DNA from 3 places in the Caballeronia sp. ATUFL_F1_KS4A genome. Region 1 is predicted to be linked to each of the others. Evidence: predicted binding sites of a transcription regulator. Region 1 holds the regulator's gene; each other region holds the start of a gene.

Evidence for each region. Region 1 encodes LexA, which represses DNA repair genes until DNA is damaged. Its sites were predicted from a motif close to ACTGTATNNNNATACAGT; they were not measured.
Region 2: a site for LexA is predicted at 2,249-2,266, ahead of recA (recombinase RecA). Genes of this name have one in related genera too.
Region 3: a site for LexA is predicted at 2,544-2,561, ahead of NCS03_RS20375 (DUF2471 family protein). Genes of this name have one in related genera too.

The regions. Positions count from the first base shown of each region.
Region 1 covers NZ_JALQEB010000004.1:21,468-26,083, reverse strand. The annotation lists gene cysW (sulfate ABC transporter permease subunit CysW) at 1-639, opposite strand, end outside; gene cysT (sulfate ABC transporter permease subunit CysT) at 636-1,520, opposite strand; gene NCS03_RS06920 (sulfate ABC transporter substrate-binding protein) at 1,611-2,633, opposite strand; gene lexA (transcriptional repressor LexA) at 2,892-3,569, shown strand; gene NCS03_RS06910 (hypothetical protein) at 3,767-4,093, shown strand; gene NCS03_RS06905 (DUF2939 domain-containing protein) at 4,193-4,616, shown strand, end outside.
Region 2 covers NZ_JALQEB010000001.1:588,701-593,316, forward strand. The annotation lists gene NCS03_RS02755 (sensor histidine kinase) at 1-1,351, opposite strand, end outside; gene NCS03_RS02760 (response regulator transcription factor) at 1,357-2,085, opposite strand; gene recA (recombinase RecA) at 2,368-3,438, shown strand; gene recX (recombination regulator RecX) at 3,458-4,405, shown strand; gene NCS03_RS02775 (DUF2889 domain-containing protein) at 4,518-4,616, shown strand, end outside.
Region 3 covers NZ_JALQEB010000033.1:115,377-119,992, forward strand. The annotation lists gene NCS03_RS20360 (glycine C-acetyltransferase) at 46-1,248, opposite strand; gene NCS03_RS20365 (helix-turn-helix domain-containing protein) at 1,404-2,006, shown strand; gene NCS03_RS20370 (CsbD family protein) at 2,138-2,326, opposite strand; gene NCS03_RS20375 (DUF2471 family protein) at 2,591-2,947, shown strand; gene NCS03_RS20380 (DUF2252 domain-containing protein) at 3,012-4,436, opposite strand.

The sequences.
Region 1 (4,616 bases):
GAGCAGGCCCCACTTCACATTGGGCAGCGTCACGCGCCGGAAGATCTGCCATCCCGAGGCGCCGAGCACGTGCGCCGCTTCCTCTTCGTCGTTGCCTTGCGCCTGCATCAGCGGAATCAGTTCGCGCGCGACGAACGGAAACGTGACGAAGATCGTCGCGAGCACGATGCCCGGCACCGCGAAGATGATCTGCACGTCGTGCGCGGCGAGCCACGGGCCGAACCATCCTTGCGCGCCGAACATCAGCACATAGACGAGACCCGAGATGACCGGCGACACCGAGAACGGCAAGTCGATGAGCGTCGTCAGGAGCGCCTTGCCGCGAAACTCGAACTTCGCGATCGCCCACGACGCCGCCAGTCCGAAGACGACATTCAGCGGCACGGCGATCGCGGCGGTGATCAGCGTGAGCTTGATCGCGGACCACGCGTCGGGATCCTTCAGCGACTCGAAGTAATAGTCGATGCCCTTGGCGAACGCCTGCACGAACACCGCGACGAGCGGCACGACGAGAAAGAACGCGAGAAACGCGAGTGCGATACCGGTCAGGAGCCATCGCACGGCGCGCGGCTCGGTGACGGGATTGAGGCCGTGCGCGTCGCGCTGTGTCGTCGTCTGCAATGGAAGCACCTTGCTCATGCCGTTTCTCCCGCTGCCAGGGAGACGTTGACCGGCGCCGCGCCCGTCTTGCTCGTGCGGCGCTGCAGCCACCATTGCAGCGTGTTGATCAACAGAAGCATGAGGAACGACACGCACAGCATCACGACGGCGAGCGCGGTCGCGCCGGCATAGTCGTACTGTTCGAGCTTCGTGATGATGAGCAGCGACGTGATCTCTGACTTCATCGGCACGTTGCCCGCGATGAAAATCACCGAGCCGTATTCGCCCAACGCGCGCGCGAACGCGAGTGCGAAGCCCGTCAGCAGCGCCGGAAAGAGCGACGGCAGCACGACGCGCCGGAACGTGAGCCAGCGCGTCGCGCCGAGGCACGCGGCGGCTTCTTCCTGCTCGCGCTCGAAGTCTTCGAGCACGGGCTGCACGGTACGCACGACGAACGGCAGGCCGATGAACGTCAGCGCGACGAGCACGCCGAGCGGCGTGAACGCGACCTTGATGCCGAGCGGCGCGAGATATTGCCCGATCCAGCCATTGCCCGCGTAGACCGCGGCGAGCGAAATGCCGGCGACCGACGTCGGTAGCGCGAACGGCAGATCGACCATCGCATCGACGATGCGCTTGAACGGGAACGTGTAGCGCACGAGCACCCACGCGACGAGAAAACCGAACACCGCGTTGATGAGCGCGCCGCCGAGCGCCGCGCCGAACGTCAGCCGATACGATGCGAGCACGCGCGGCGACGTCACCGCGCGCACGAACTGCGCCCAGTCGAGCGTCGCCGTCTTAGCGAAGGTGGCGGCAAGCGGAATCAGCACCACGAGGCTCAGATAAGCCACCGTGATGCCGAGTGTCAGGCCGAAACCGGGTAGCGCGCTCGGTTTCCTGAATGTGAGAGTCGTCATCCTTGAATCATCCATTTTGCGCGCGGGGTGGGCGCGCGTTGCTGCTTCGGGCGCGCGGCGTCTTGAACGCGCCGCGTCGCCGGTTGACGCTTATTGCGGCTGATAGATCGAATCGAACACGCCGCCATCCGCGAAATGCGTCTTCTGCGCCTTGGTCCAGCCGCCGAAGGTGTCGTCGATGGTATAGAGCTTCAGCTTCGGAAACTGCTTCGTCAGATCGGCGGGCACCTTGTCCGAACGCGGCCGATAGAAATTGCGCGCGGCGATCTGCTGCCCTTCGTCGCTATACAGATACTTGAGATACGCTTCGGCGAGCTTGCGCGTGCCGTGTTTGTCGACGACCTTGTCGACCACCGCGACCGGCGGCTCCGCCAGAATGCTCACCGACGGCACGACGATCTCGAACTTGTCCGGACCGAATTCCTTCAGGGACAGGAACGCCTCGTTTTCCCACGCGATGAGCACGTCGCCCTGACCGCGCTGCACGAAGCTCGTCGTCGCGCCGCGCGCGCCGGAATCCAGCACGCCGGCGTTCTTGTAGAGCTTCGTCACGAACTCCTTGGCGGTCTGCTCGTTGCCGCCCGGCTTGTGCTGCGCGTACGCCCACGCCGCGAGGTAGTTCCAGCGCGCGCCGCCGGATGTCTTCGGATTCGGCGTGACGATCGACACGCCCGGCTTCGTCAGATCGTCCCAGTCCTTGATGTGCTTCGGATTGCCCTTGCGCACGAGAAACACGATCGTCGACGTGTACGGCGATGCGTTGTCCGGCAGGCGCTTCTGCCAGTCCGCGCCGACGAGTCCCTTGCCCGCGAGCGCGTCGATGTCATAAGCGAGCGCGAGCGTAACGACGTCCGCCTGCAGTCCGTCGATGACCGCGCGCGCCTGGCCGCCCGACCCGCCATGCGACTGCTTGAAGGTTACGGTCTCGCCCGTCTCCGCCTTCCACTTTTTCGCGAAAGCCTGATTGAAGTCCTGATACAGCTCGCGAGTCGGGTCGTAGGAAACGTTCAGAAACGACGTATCCGCCTGCGCCGGCGCCGTCATGATCAAACCCGCCGCGCCAAGCGTCGCCGCAGCAAGAAGCCGTCGCAATCCCGTGTTGATGCTTTGCATTCCCCGTTCTCCGTCTTATCGAATTGACGGAATCAGTCTAACGAGGCCTCTATATGATTGAAAATAATCGTTATTCACTTTTTTATACGTAAAACTGCTAAGAACGATATTCCTGGATGGAAGAAGCGCCGGCGGGCGCGATCCGACGGTGCGGAGGCTTCGTGGCCGCGAACTTAAAGTAAAGCTTGAAAAGCGCCAAATACTGTATAAAAATACAGTCACCTGTCCATTCATACAGTGCATCAGGGGCTCGAGCCAGTGACCAAAACATCAAAACTTACCGCGCGGCAGCAGCAGGTGTTCGAACTCATCCAGCGCGCGATCGACCGCACGGGCTTTCCGCCCACGCGCGCCGAGATCGCGGCGGAGCTCGGCTTCAGTTCGGCCAATTCCGCCGAGGAGCACCTCAGGGCGCTGGCCCGCAAGGGCGTCATCGAGCTGGCGGCGGGTTCGTCGCGCGGCATTCGGCTGCTCGGCGATGCATCTCGCATCGATCGGTCCGAGGAGCTGCCGCATCAGTTCACGCTGCCGCATCAGAGCATCATGCAATTGTCTCTGCCGCTCGTCGGCCGGGTCGCGGCGGGGAGTCCTATCCTCGCGCAAGAGCACATCTCGCAGCACTATGCGTGCGACCCCGCGCTCTTTTCCAGCAAGCCGGACTATCTGTTGAAGGTGCGCGGCCTCTCGATGCGCGACGCAGGCATTCTCGACGGCGATCTTCTCGCCGTGCAAAAGCGCAACGAAGCGAAAGACGGACAGATCGTCGTCGCGCGTCTTGGCGACGACGTCACGGTCAAGCGCTGGAAACGGCGCGCGGACGGCGTCGAACTCATCGCCGAAAACCCCGAGTATGAAAACATCTTCGTGCGCGCCGGCAGCGGCGATTTCGCGCTTGAAGGCATTGCCGTCGGGCTGATCCGCTCCGGCGAATTCTGATGTTGGCCCGCGAACGGGCAAGGCACGAAAGTCGAAGCACATTACTTTCGCACCGAGACACGAAATGTCTCATTGACATCGCAAGATAGCCTCACCAACCGCTTTCGACACCTGATTCAGGCGTCTCACAACACAACAAGCATGACGGCCACCGCGCGCGGTGCGCCGCGGTGCGTCCTATCGTCTGGAGAGTCATCATGGAACGTTTTGCCCGTCTGCTGCCCTTCCGTCAATTCGGCCGCCTGCGCCATCTGCGCACGCTGATCGCCTGCGGCATGCCGCGCGCCGAAGCCACGCCCGATCTCTTCAACGAAATGCCCGCGTTGCCGTCCCGTCAGCCGGCCTTCGCTCGCGTTTCCCTCAACAGCACGGTGCACGCCGAGGCCGAGCAGCGCGCGCCAGTGCGCGTGTATCGCGGGCAATCGCGCGTGATTATGGTGGGCAAGATCGACGAGGTTTCGCGCATGATCGACCGCTGCATCGCCGAGGAAAATGCCGGGCTGGCCGGCGGAATCCTCGCCTGAATGGAACGCCATCGCACGCACGACGTGAATTCACGGGATTTAACCGGCGCCCGCGCGGTCAATCGGTAATTCACGTTTTGCAAGAGGCTTGGCCCAAGCATGTCCCGCACTACCCGTTCTATTGTCGTTACGCTCGTCGTCCTGGTTATCGTCGCGGCGCTCGGTTTCGTTTACGCATCGCCTTACATCGCACTCGATCGCGTGAAGCGCGCGGCCGATGCGCGCGACGCGCAAACCGTCAACGAATACGTCGATTTTCCGGCGCTGCGCGCGAGCCTCAAGGACCAGATCGCGGCGCTGCTCACGCGTCGCGTGGATATTCAAAAGAGCGGGAATCCGCTCGCGATCATCGGTGCGATGATCGGCGCGGCGCTCGTCGGTCCGCTGGTGGATTCGTATGCCACACCGGACGGCGTCGCGGCGATTCTGAACGGCATCCCGCCGCGCGGCGATCCGGGCGAGCGTCCGCCGCAAGCTGGCGACGGCGCACCAGCGAATGCGGGGAATGCGCCCGCGTCCGGCG
Region 2 (4,616 bases), on a different contig from region 1:
GAATGCCGAGTCCCGTGTCTTCCACTTCCAGATGCACGAGATCGAGATCGTCGTCGTCGGTCCGCACGCGTACGGTGATGCGCCCGCCCGCCGGCGTGTAGCGGATCGCGTTGTCGATCAGGTTCGACAGCATCTCGCGCAGCATCACGACATTGCCTTCCACTTCGACCGCAAACGGCGGCTCCTCATAACCGAGATCCATGCGTTTCGCGAGCGCCGCCTGAACCCAGTCGCGCACCGCGAGCCGCGCGAGATCGGTCAGGACGATGCGCGTGAATATCTGCCCCGTCGCGCGATTCTCGGCGCGCGCGAGCGCGAGCAATTGCGTGACGAGACGCGCGGCATGCTCGGAACTCATCGCGATCTGTTCTAGCGAGCGCTGCACTTCCGTCGAGACGTCCTGGCGCATCGCGAGTTCCGCCTGCATGCGCAGGCCCGCGAGCGGCGTTTTCATCTGATGCGCGGCATCGGCGATGAAGCGCTTCTGGAACTCCATGTTCTGTTCGAGGCGCGTGAGCAGGTCGTTGAACGACGCGACGAGCGGCGCGATCTCCGGCGGCGCGCTGCCGGCCTGCAGCGGCGAGAGATCGTCGGGGCGGCGCGCGCGGATGTTCGACTGCAGCGCGTGCAGCGGCGCGAGCCCGCGCGAAAGCCCGAACCATACGAGGATGATCGCGAGCGGCAGGATCACGAACTGCGGCAGGATCACGCCCTTGATGATGTCGTTGGCGAGCTGGCTGCGTTTGTCGAGCGTCTCCGCGACCTGCACGAGCACCGGCTGCGCGCTGTGCGGATCGCGCCCGGGCGCGAGGCCGGGCAGATCGACCGTCGTGTATGCGACGCGGATATCGTTGCCGCGCAGCACATCGTCGCGAAACTCGACGATGCCCGGCTGCGGACGATCGTCGTCGTGCGGCAAGGGCATGTCGCGATCGCCGCCGACGAGTTCGCCGCGCGTGCCGAGCACCTGGAAAAACACGCTGTCGACGTTATCGGCGCGCAGGAAATCGCGCGTCGCGTCGGGCAGGCGGAGTTCCGCGACGCCGTTTACCGGCTGAATCTGGCGCGCGAGCACGTAGGCGTCGGCTTCGAGCGCGCGGTCGAACGGCCCGTTCGCGATCGATTTCGCGACCAGATACGTCACCGCGATGCTCATCGGCCAGAGCAGCAGCAGCGGCGCGAGCATCCAATCGAGAATCTCGCCGAAGAGCGAGCGTGGATGCGTTTCGGCGTCGGGCTCGAGCTCGTCGGGCGGCGCGAACGGATTCGCGTAGCGCGCGTCGCGCAGCGCGTCGGAGTCGTCGTTCGCTTGTGCGTTTCGCTGAGTTTCGTGGGAAACGGGCGACGCCATGCGGCCTACTTATAGTGATGGCTGGCGGAGTCGCCGGCGTGCGGCCCGCCCGCGCCGTTCGTCGTGGCGGCCGCTTTCTCCAGCGTGTAACCGAGACCGCGTACCGTGATGATCTTCGCGCCGCTCGGTTCGATCTTCTTCCGCAGCCGATGCACGTAGACCTCGATCGCGTTATTGCTGACTTCCTCGCCCCACTCGCACAGGTGATTGACGAGCTGCTCCTTCGATACGAGCCGGCCGGTTCGCTGCAGCAGCACTTCGAGCACGCCGAGTTCGCGCGCGGACAGATCGATGACCTGATCGCCGATCGTCGCAATGCGCCCGATCTGATCGAAGGCGAGCGAGCCGTGCCGGACGACGGTCGGACCGCCGCCCGCGCCGCGGCGCGTGAGCGCACGGACGCGCGCTTCGAGTTCGTTGAGCGCGAAGGGCTTCGCCATGTAATCGTCCGCGCCGAGATCGAGACCTTTCACGCGCTCGTCGACGGAATCGGCGGCGGTGAGGATCAGCACGGGCATCTGCGAGTTGCGCGCGCGCAGGCGGCGCAGCACCTCGAGACCGGGCATCAGCGGCAGGCCGAGATCGAGGATCAGCAGGTCGAAAGTTTGCAGGGAAAGGGCGGTGTCCGCTTCGACGCCATGCTTCACATGGTCGACGGCGTATCCCGATTGGCGGAGTGATCGGACGAGCCCGTCCGCGAGTATGCTGTCGTCTTCGGCAATGAGGATTCGCATCGTCGTGTGCGCCTTTGTACGCCATGCATGCGCGATGAAGCGCATCGGCATTGCCGGCACCGTGTGTCGCCCGGCGCGGCGGTCTCCAGGTGTTCGTGGTTCTTGCGTGCTTGGGCGACGTGGAAAAAAAGCTGCGCCACGCCGCGACAGGCTTGCAAAAACTACTGTTTTTTTATACAGTGTCTGCGTGAGTGGGAAGGGCGGTTTCGTATGCTCGATCGAGCGGCGAAAAACCCCGTGAACACTGCCTCAGACGCCGTTCATCATAGCAAAGGACGATTCATGGAAGAAAGCAAGAAAGGCCCGGCTGGCATGACTGCGGAGAAGAGCAAGGCCCTGGCCGCCGCGCTCTCGCAGATCGAAAAGCAATTCGGCAAAGGGTCGATCATGCGGCTCGGCGCAGGTGAGGCGGTCGAAGACATTCAAGTGGTTTCCACCGGTTCGCTCGGGCTGGACATCGCGCTCGGCGTCGGCGGCTTGCCGCGCGGTCGTGTCGTGGAAATCTACGGTCCGGAGTCGTCGGGTAAAACCACGCTCACGCTGCAGGTGATCGCGGAGATGCAGAAGCTCGGCGGCACGGCGGCGTTCATCGACGCGGAACACGCGCTCGACGTGCAGTACGCCGGCAAGCTCGGCGTGAACGTGCCCGAACTGCTGATCTCGCAGCCGGACACGGGCGAGCAGGCGCTCGAAATCGCGGACGCGCTGGTGCGCTCCGGCTCCATCGACATGATCGTGATCGACTCGGTCGCGGCGCTCGTGCCGAAGGCGGAAATCGAAGGCGAAATGGGCGACTCGCTGCCGGGTCTGCAAGCGCGTCTGATGTCGCAGGCGCTGCGCAAGCTCACCGGCACGATCAAGCGCACGAATTGTCTTGTCATCTTCATCAACCAGATCCGCATGAAGATCGGCGTGATGTTCGGCAACCCGGAAACCACCACGGGCGGCAACGCGCTCAAGTTCTACTCGTCGGTGCGTCTGGATATCCGCCGTATCGGTTCGATCAAGAAGAACGACGAAGTCATCGGCAACGAGACGCGCGTGAAGGTTGTGAAGAACAAGGTCTCGCCGCCGTTCCGCGAAGCCATCTTCGACATTCTTTATGGCGAAGGCATTTCGCGTCAGGGTGAAATCATCGATCTGGGCGTGCAGGCGAAGCTGGTCGACAAGGCGGGCGCCTGGTACAGCTACAACGGCGATCGCATCGGTCAGGGCAAGGACAACGCGCGGGAATTCCTGCGCGAAAATCCGGACATCGCGCGCGAGATCGAGAACAAGATCCGCGAATCGCTGGGCGTCGCTGCATTGGGCGAAGCTGTCGTCGCAAGCGCCGCAGCGGCCGACGACGAGTAAGCATCGAGCCTGAAGGAAGATGCAGACGCGCCGGCTCGGATCCAAGGCAGACCCGGCGGATAACGGAACCGGCGACGATTCCGATTCCGTCGATCGCTACGAGCGAAGCAGCGAGCGGCGCGGTGCATCGTCGAAGTCAGGCGGCTTCAGGCGCAGCAACAAGGAACGCGCCGGCGCGAAGTCATTCGCGTCGGCGCATCGCGTTTTCGAGCCTGTTAAAAGGGATGAAAGCAGCGTAGACGCGAATGATCGCGCGGCCCGCCTGGAACAAGCTCGCGCCTTACTGAAGCAGGCGACAGCGCAGCCGAAGGCGCCTGCCGCCGATCGCAGCCCGCCGTCCGCTAACCCGCCGGACCCATTCGAAGACGCCGATCCATTCGAGCCCTTCGAACAATGCGTGCCTTCCGAGCCATCGCCAGCCGTTTCCGGCGAAACGGTTTATAGCCGCTCCAGCCAGCGCACCCGCAAGACATCGGCAAACGAAGTCAACAATCCCAAACGTCCGCAACGCTCGTTGAAGGGCCGCGCGCTCGCGTTCCTGTCGCGTCGCGAGTACAGCCGCGCGGAGTTGTCGCGCAAGCTGCGTCCGTACGTCGAAGAAGCCGCTCCGCTCGAATCCCTGTTGGACAGTCTCGAGCGCGATGGCTGGCTGTCGAACGAGCGCTTCGTCGAGAGCGTCGTGCATCGGCGGGCGTCGCGCATGGGCGGCAGCAGGATCATCAGCGAGCTGAAGCGGCATGCCGTCGGCGAAACGCTCATCAGCGAAACCGCCGACAAGCTCGCGCAGTCCGAAACCGCGCGCGCCAGGGCGGTGTGGGAAAAGAAATACGGCGTGCCGCCGGAGACGCCCGCCGAGCGCGCCAAGCAGGCGCGCTTTCTGGCTGCGCGCGGTTTTTCGAGCGGTACGATCGGCAAGATATTGAAGGGCGGTGACGAAGATTGGAGCGAGGAAATCGTCGACGACTGAGCGCCCGTTCGGCTTGATCCGCACGCGCGTTCCATTCGTCAGGCACATGCCCGGCTCGAAATACCCGATATGCTAAAATTCCACGGTTTTCCCCGTACCGGCTCACTCCAGCATGCCTCTCTCGCCTCCCGCTCCCCGACAATTGCGTCATAGCCGCGCGATTCGAGTGGAAGCGTTCGAACGCGACGACGGCCTGTGGGATATCGAAGCC
Region 3 (4,616 bases), on a different contig from region 1:
TTGATGATGCTGCTTCGAAGGTCGCGGGCCTTTATGCGCATAAAGTCAGCCGATGACGCCGAGGGATCGGCCGACGCGAGCGAACGCATCGACTGCGCGATCGATCTGCTCCGGCGTGTGTGCCGCGCTCATCTGCGTCCGGATGCGCGCGCGTCCTTTCGGCACCACAGGGTAGGAAAAGCCAATCACATAGACGCCTTCGTCGAGCAGCGCATCAGCCATCTTGGACGCGAGTTGAGCGTCGCCCAGCATGACCGGAATGATCGGATGTTCACCGGGGACAAGATCGAAGCCGAGCGCGGACATCGCCTGGCGGAAGTGCGCCCCGTTCTCGCGGACGCGCCGGCGCAACGTCGCGCCTTCGTCGCTTGCGAGCAGTTCAAGCACTTTCAGCGATGCCGCGGCGATGTTCGGTGCCAACGTGTTCGAGAAAAGATACGGCCGGCTGCGCTGACGCAGCAAATCGATGACTTCCTTATGCGCGGCGACATAGCCGCCTGACGCGCCGCCAAGCGCCTTGCCGAGCGTGCCGGTAATGATGTCGACGCGATCGAGCACGCCGCAGTGCTCCGGGGTTCCGCGCCCGTTCTCGCCGATGAAGCCGACGGCGTGCGAATCGTCGACCATGACGAGCGCACCGTAACGGTCAGCGAGATCGCAGATGCCGGAAAGGTTGGCGATGATGCCGTCCATCGAAAAAACCCCGTCGGTCGCGATCAGCTTGAAGCGTGCGCCGGCTGCATCGGCTTCCTGAAGACGCGCTTCCAGATCGGCGAGGTCGTTGTTTTTATAGCGCAGACGCCGGGCCTTCGAGAGCCGCACGCCGTCGATGATGCTGGCGTGATTCAGTTCGTCGCTGATGATCGCGTCTTCTTCGGTCAGCAGCGTTTCGAAGAGGCCGCCATTTGCATCGAAGCAACTCGAATAAAGAATGGCGTCGTCCGTTTCGAGAAAACGCGCGATCGCCTGTTCGAGTTCCTTGTGCACGGTCTGCGTGCCGCAGATGAAACGCACGGACGCCATGCCGAAACCATCGGCGTCCAGTCCGTCCTTCGCGGCCTCGATCAGCCGGCGATCGTCCGCGAGACCCAGGTAGTTGTTCGCGCAGAAGTTAAGCACCGCCGCGCCGTTCGCGAGCCGAATGTCCGACGACTGCGGACTCGCGATGACGCGCTCTGTCTTGTAGAACCCCGCAGCGCGAATTTCGTCGAGCGTCGAACGCAAATGGGAGAGATATCGGTCTTTCATCGCAATCCTTGTTCTGGGCCTGCCAATGCAATCCGCGCCTCGTGACTCGCGCGCGCCGTCCTTAGCCCTGTTATAGTGCATCCATCGCATCGGACATGTTCGATATTTCGAACGCATTTCCGATATGCCGAACACTTTACGGGATTGGTCGATTCATGGCAAGCACGGGTTCAGAGGGAAAAGCCGGCGATCTCGCGGGCGCAGGCGCAACACCGCCGCGCGTCGGAGAGATCATTCAACGCTTGCGCAGCGAACGGAAGCTGACCCTCGACGATCTGTCGCGCGCGGCCGGCGTGTCGAAGTCGATGCTGTCGGAGATCGAGCGCGACAAGGCCAATCCGACGATCGCCGTCGCGTGGCGACTGACCAATGCGCTCGGCATCAGCCTCGACCAATTGTTCGCGCAGCAAAGGCCCGCCGAAGCGATCCGCGTTTCGGGGCTGCACGAAATACCGACCCTGAGTGGGGACAACGGCGGCTATCAGTTGCGCGTGTGGGGACCGATTGAACTCGCCGGCAAGTTCGAGTGGTACGAACTTACCCTGCAATCGGGCGCCGCGCTCACGTCGAATGCGCACGAACCGGGAACGCGCGAGCATCTCACAGTGCTGAACGGTTCCATTGAGGTCGATGCGTCGGGTGCGACGCGTCGTCTGAAGGCGGGGGAAACCGCGCGGTATGCCGCGGACGAGGCGCACGCGATCCGGAATGTCGGGCGCGCGGAGGCCAAGGCGTTGCTCGTCGTCATCCACGGCTGATGCGCTGAGCGTCCGGAACTTTTTGCGCATAAAGTCGGCGCGCCGCCGTGCGCCCGCCAATAAAAACGGGACGCGCATCGAGCACGTCCCGCTCAAAGCGGCGCCGGAGTCGCGGCGCCGGTTGGCCCGTCTTACGGGTTCTTTTTCACGCTGTCCTTCAGATCCTCGCGTGCATCGCCCACGCCTTTTTGGACCTTGCCGGCTGCTTGCTGCATGTCGCCCTTGGCTTCCTGAGCCGTGTCCCCCGTCATTTTGCCGACGCCCTCGTTGATCTTTCCCTTGACCTGCTTGCCAACGCCTTCGGCTTGATCCTTGTTCATGTCAGTTCTCCCGTGGTTTGCAGCGCTGTTGGCCGCGCGGTGCCGTCGAACGAACGCAGAAACTGCCTGCGCGTTCCGCTCAGGAGTTTCCCAAGCACGGTTAAACGATGCGCTTTGTCGGCAGGCGCGCATAGCCGCGCATGTCTGAAACGCACGTAGGCGGAATCGCACATACACCCGGTTCGACTAGCGCGACGCTATTTTCATTGCAACAAGTACTGTATATTTGTACAGTACAATAAGACCGGCCGGAAGGGGTGGATCATGGAGTCGAATGGTGAAAACCTGAGCAGAAGGCAGTTCGCCCGCGCGGTGCATGACCTCGAGCGCATCACGCGTCAGATCGCGGGGCGTTACATCGATAAAGGAGTGCCGCTGACTTGGCGGCTGTTGCATGCCATCGAGGCGGAGGCCGTCGCGGACCTCGGATTCGCGGGACGACACGAAGCCGCCTTGCGCGAGCTGTTCGCGCGTCCCGATGACTTTCATTTCCCCGAAACCGATGACGTCGTCGACGTTGCATCCTCGGATGCCTTGCCCGCCGTTTTCGCCTTCGCCGTAGACGCCTACGAGCGCGCATCGCGACAGAATCGGCCGCGAGCAGTCAGCGCTGCGCATTGACGCATCCCGCGGCACGCGACTGAACCCGCGTGCCCCGGTTCATGTCATCGCGCAGCGGATCGTTTCACGGCGCGAACTCCGCCGCGATGTCCGCATCCGAACGCGATTCGAGCTTGCCGTCCCGGCACGCAACGCGAAACACCTCGTAGTCCTTTTCCACCTGATCCGCGTAGGCGCGACCGTAGCGCACTAGAACTTCGGCCATTCGATCGCTGTTGCCCAGGTAGCCCGAGATTTCCGGCGCGCATCCGCCGGACTTCGCGTGCGCGCGGGCAAGCGCCCAGCCGCAAAGCACGGCGTACTCGCGAAAGACGTCGTCGCTGAAAGTATCGAGTTCTGCGGAGATTTTCATGTCGCGTAACTGGCGGATGTAGAGCGTGCGCCCGAGCGGTCCGGTCGCCCAGCCGAGAAACGGGTCCGTGGCGGCCTGCATCAGACGTTGTCCGTGAACGACGCGGTGCCCGTCGTGTTTGATGTCGTCGGCGTGCTTCGCATGTTTCGTGAATCTCGCGACGACCGACGTCGATGCCTCCTTCATCTGCAGGAAAAGCGGCTTGTCGTGATGATCCGTGAGCAGCAAAACGAGGCAGCGCGTGCCGACGCTGCCCACGCCGACCACCTTGAACGCGACATCCTGCAGGCTGAATTGCGACAGCAATCTCGCGCGCTCCGGCGTAAGCGTCGCGACATAATCGCGCACGAGCGTCGCGAGCGCATCTTCACGACTGGCTTTGAGCGTCATCCAGCCGTCGTTCTTATCGATCAGCGTGCTCTTGCCGTGGATGTGAAACACGGCAGGCGGCACATCGCGAATGCGCCACGTGTCGCCGGTTCGGTCGGCGAGTTTCGGCAGCATCGTTTCGTGCGTGCGGCGCGAAGCCCGTTCGATGCCGCGCTTGATGCGCCGGCGCGCGTCTTCGCTTTGCACGGCCTGGTACATGCGATCGAAGGTGATGCGCTCGTACCAGAGATCGAGCACGCTCATTTCAGCGTACTCGCGCAGATGCGTCTGATAACTGCGCGCGGCGACAAACGCGAACTCGTCCGCAGCCAGATCGCCGTGGCCGAGATGCCGGCCGGCGATCGTGAAGCTCGCGACCAACCGTTTCAAATCCCATTCCCACGGACCGGGCGCGGTTTCGTCGAAGTCGTTGAGATCGAAAATGAGCGCGCGCTCCGGCGTTGCGAAGCCGCCAAAGTTGGAAAGATGACAGTCGCCGCAGATCTGAATGGCGATGCCGCTGTCCGGTGTGCCGGCCAGGTCGTGCGCCTGAAGGATCGCGCTGCCGCGATAAAACGTGAACGGCGAAACGAGCATGCGGCCGTAACGCAAGGGAATCAGCGCATCGACGCGGCCTTTGCTGCTTGTCCGCAGAAGCTCGATGGGATCGCGATCGACATCGCCGATCGCCTCTTGCGCGGCCCGCGGTGTGCGTTCGCGCCTGGCGCGTCCATTCGCGCGACGTTCCTGCCAGGATTGCTGGGGCATCGCTCGCTCCTTTTTGCTCTTGTGTTCGTGGATGGAAGGAAGCCGTATAGACGACAGTAGTCGACGAAACGCACGCCCGCCAAGACAGTTATCGACACTTTGGCGGACACACGCGCTTGACGTCGCGCGCCCGAAGCCCGACCCTGTGCGCAGTGCAATACAGCGCGCAACGCGCCTTCG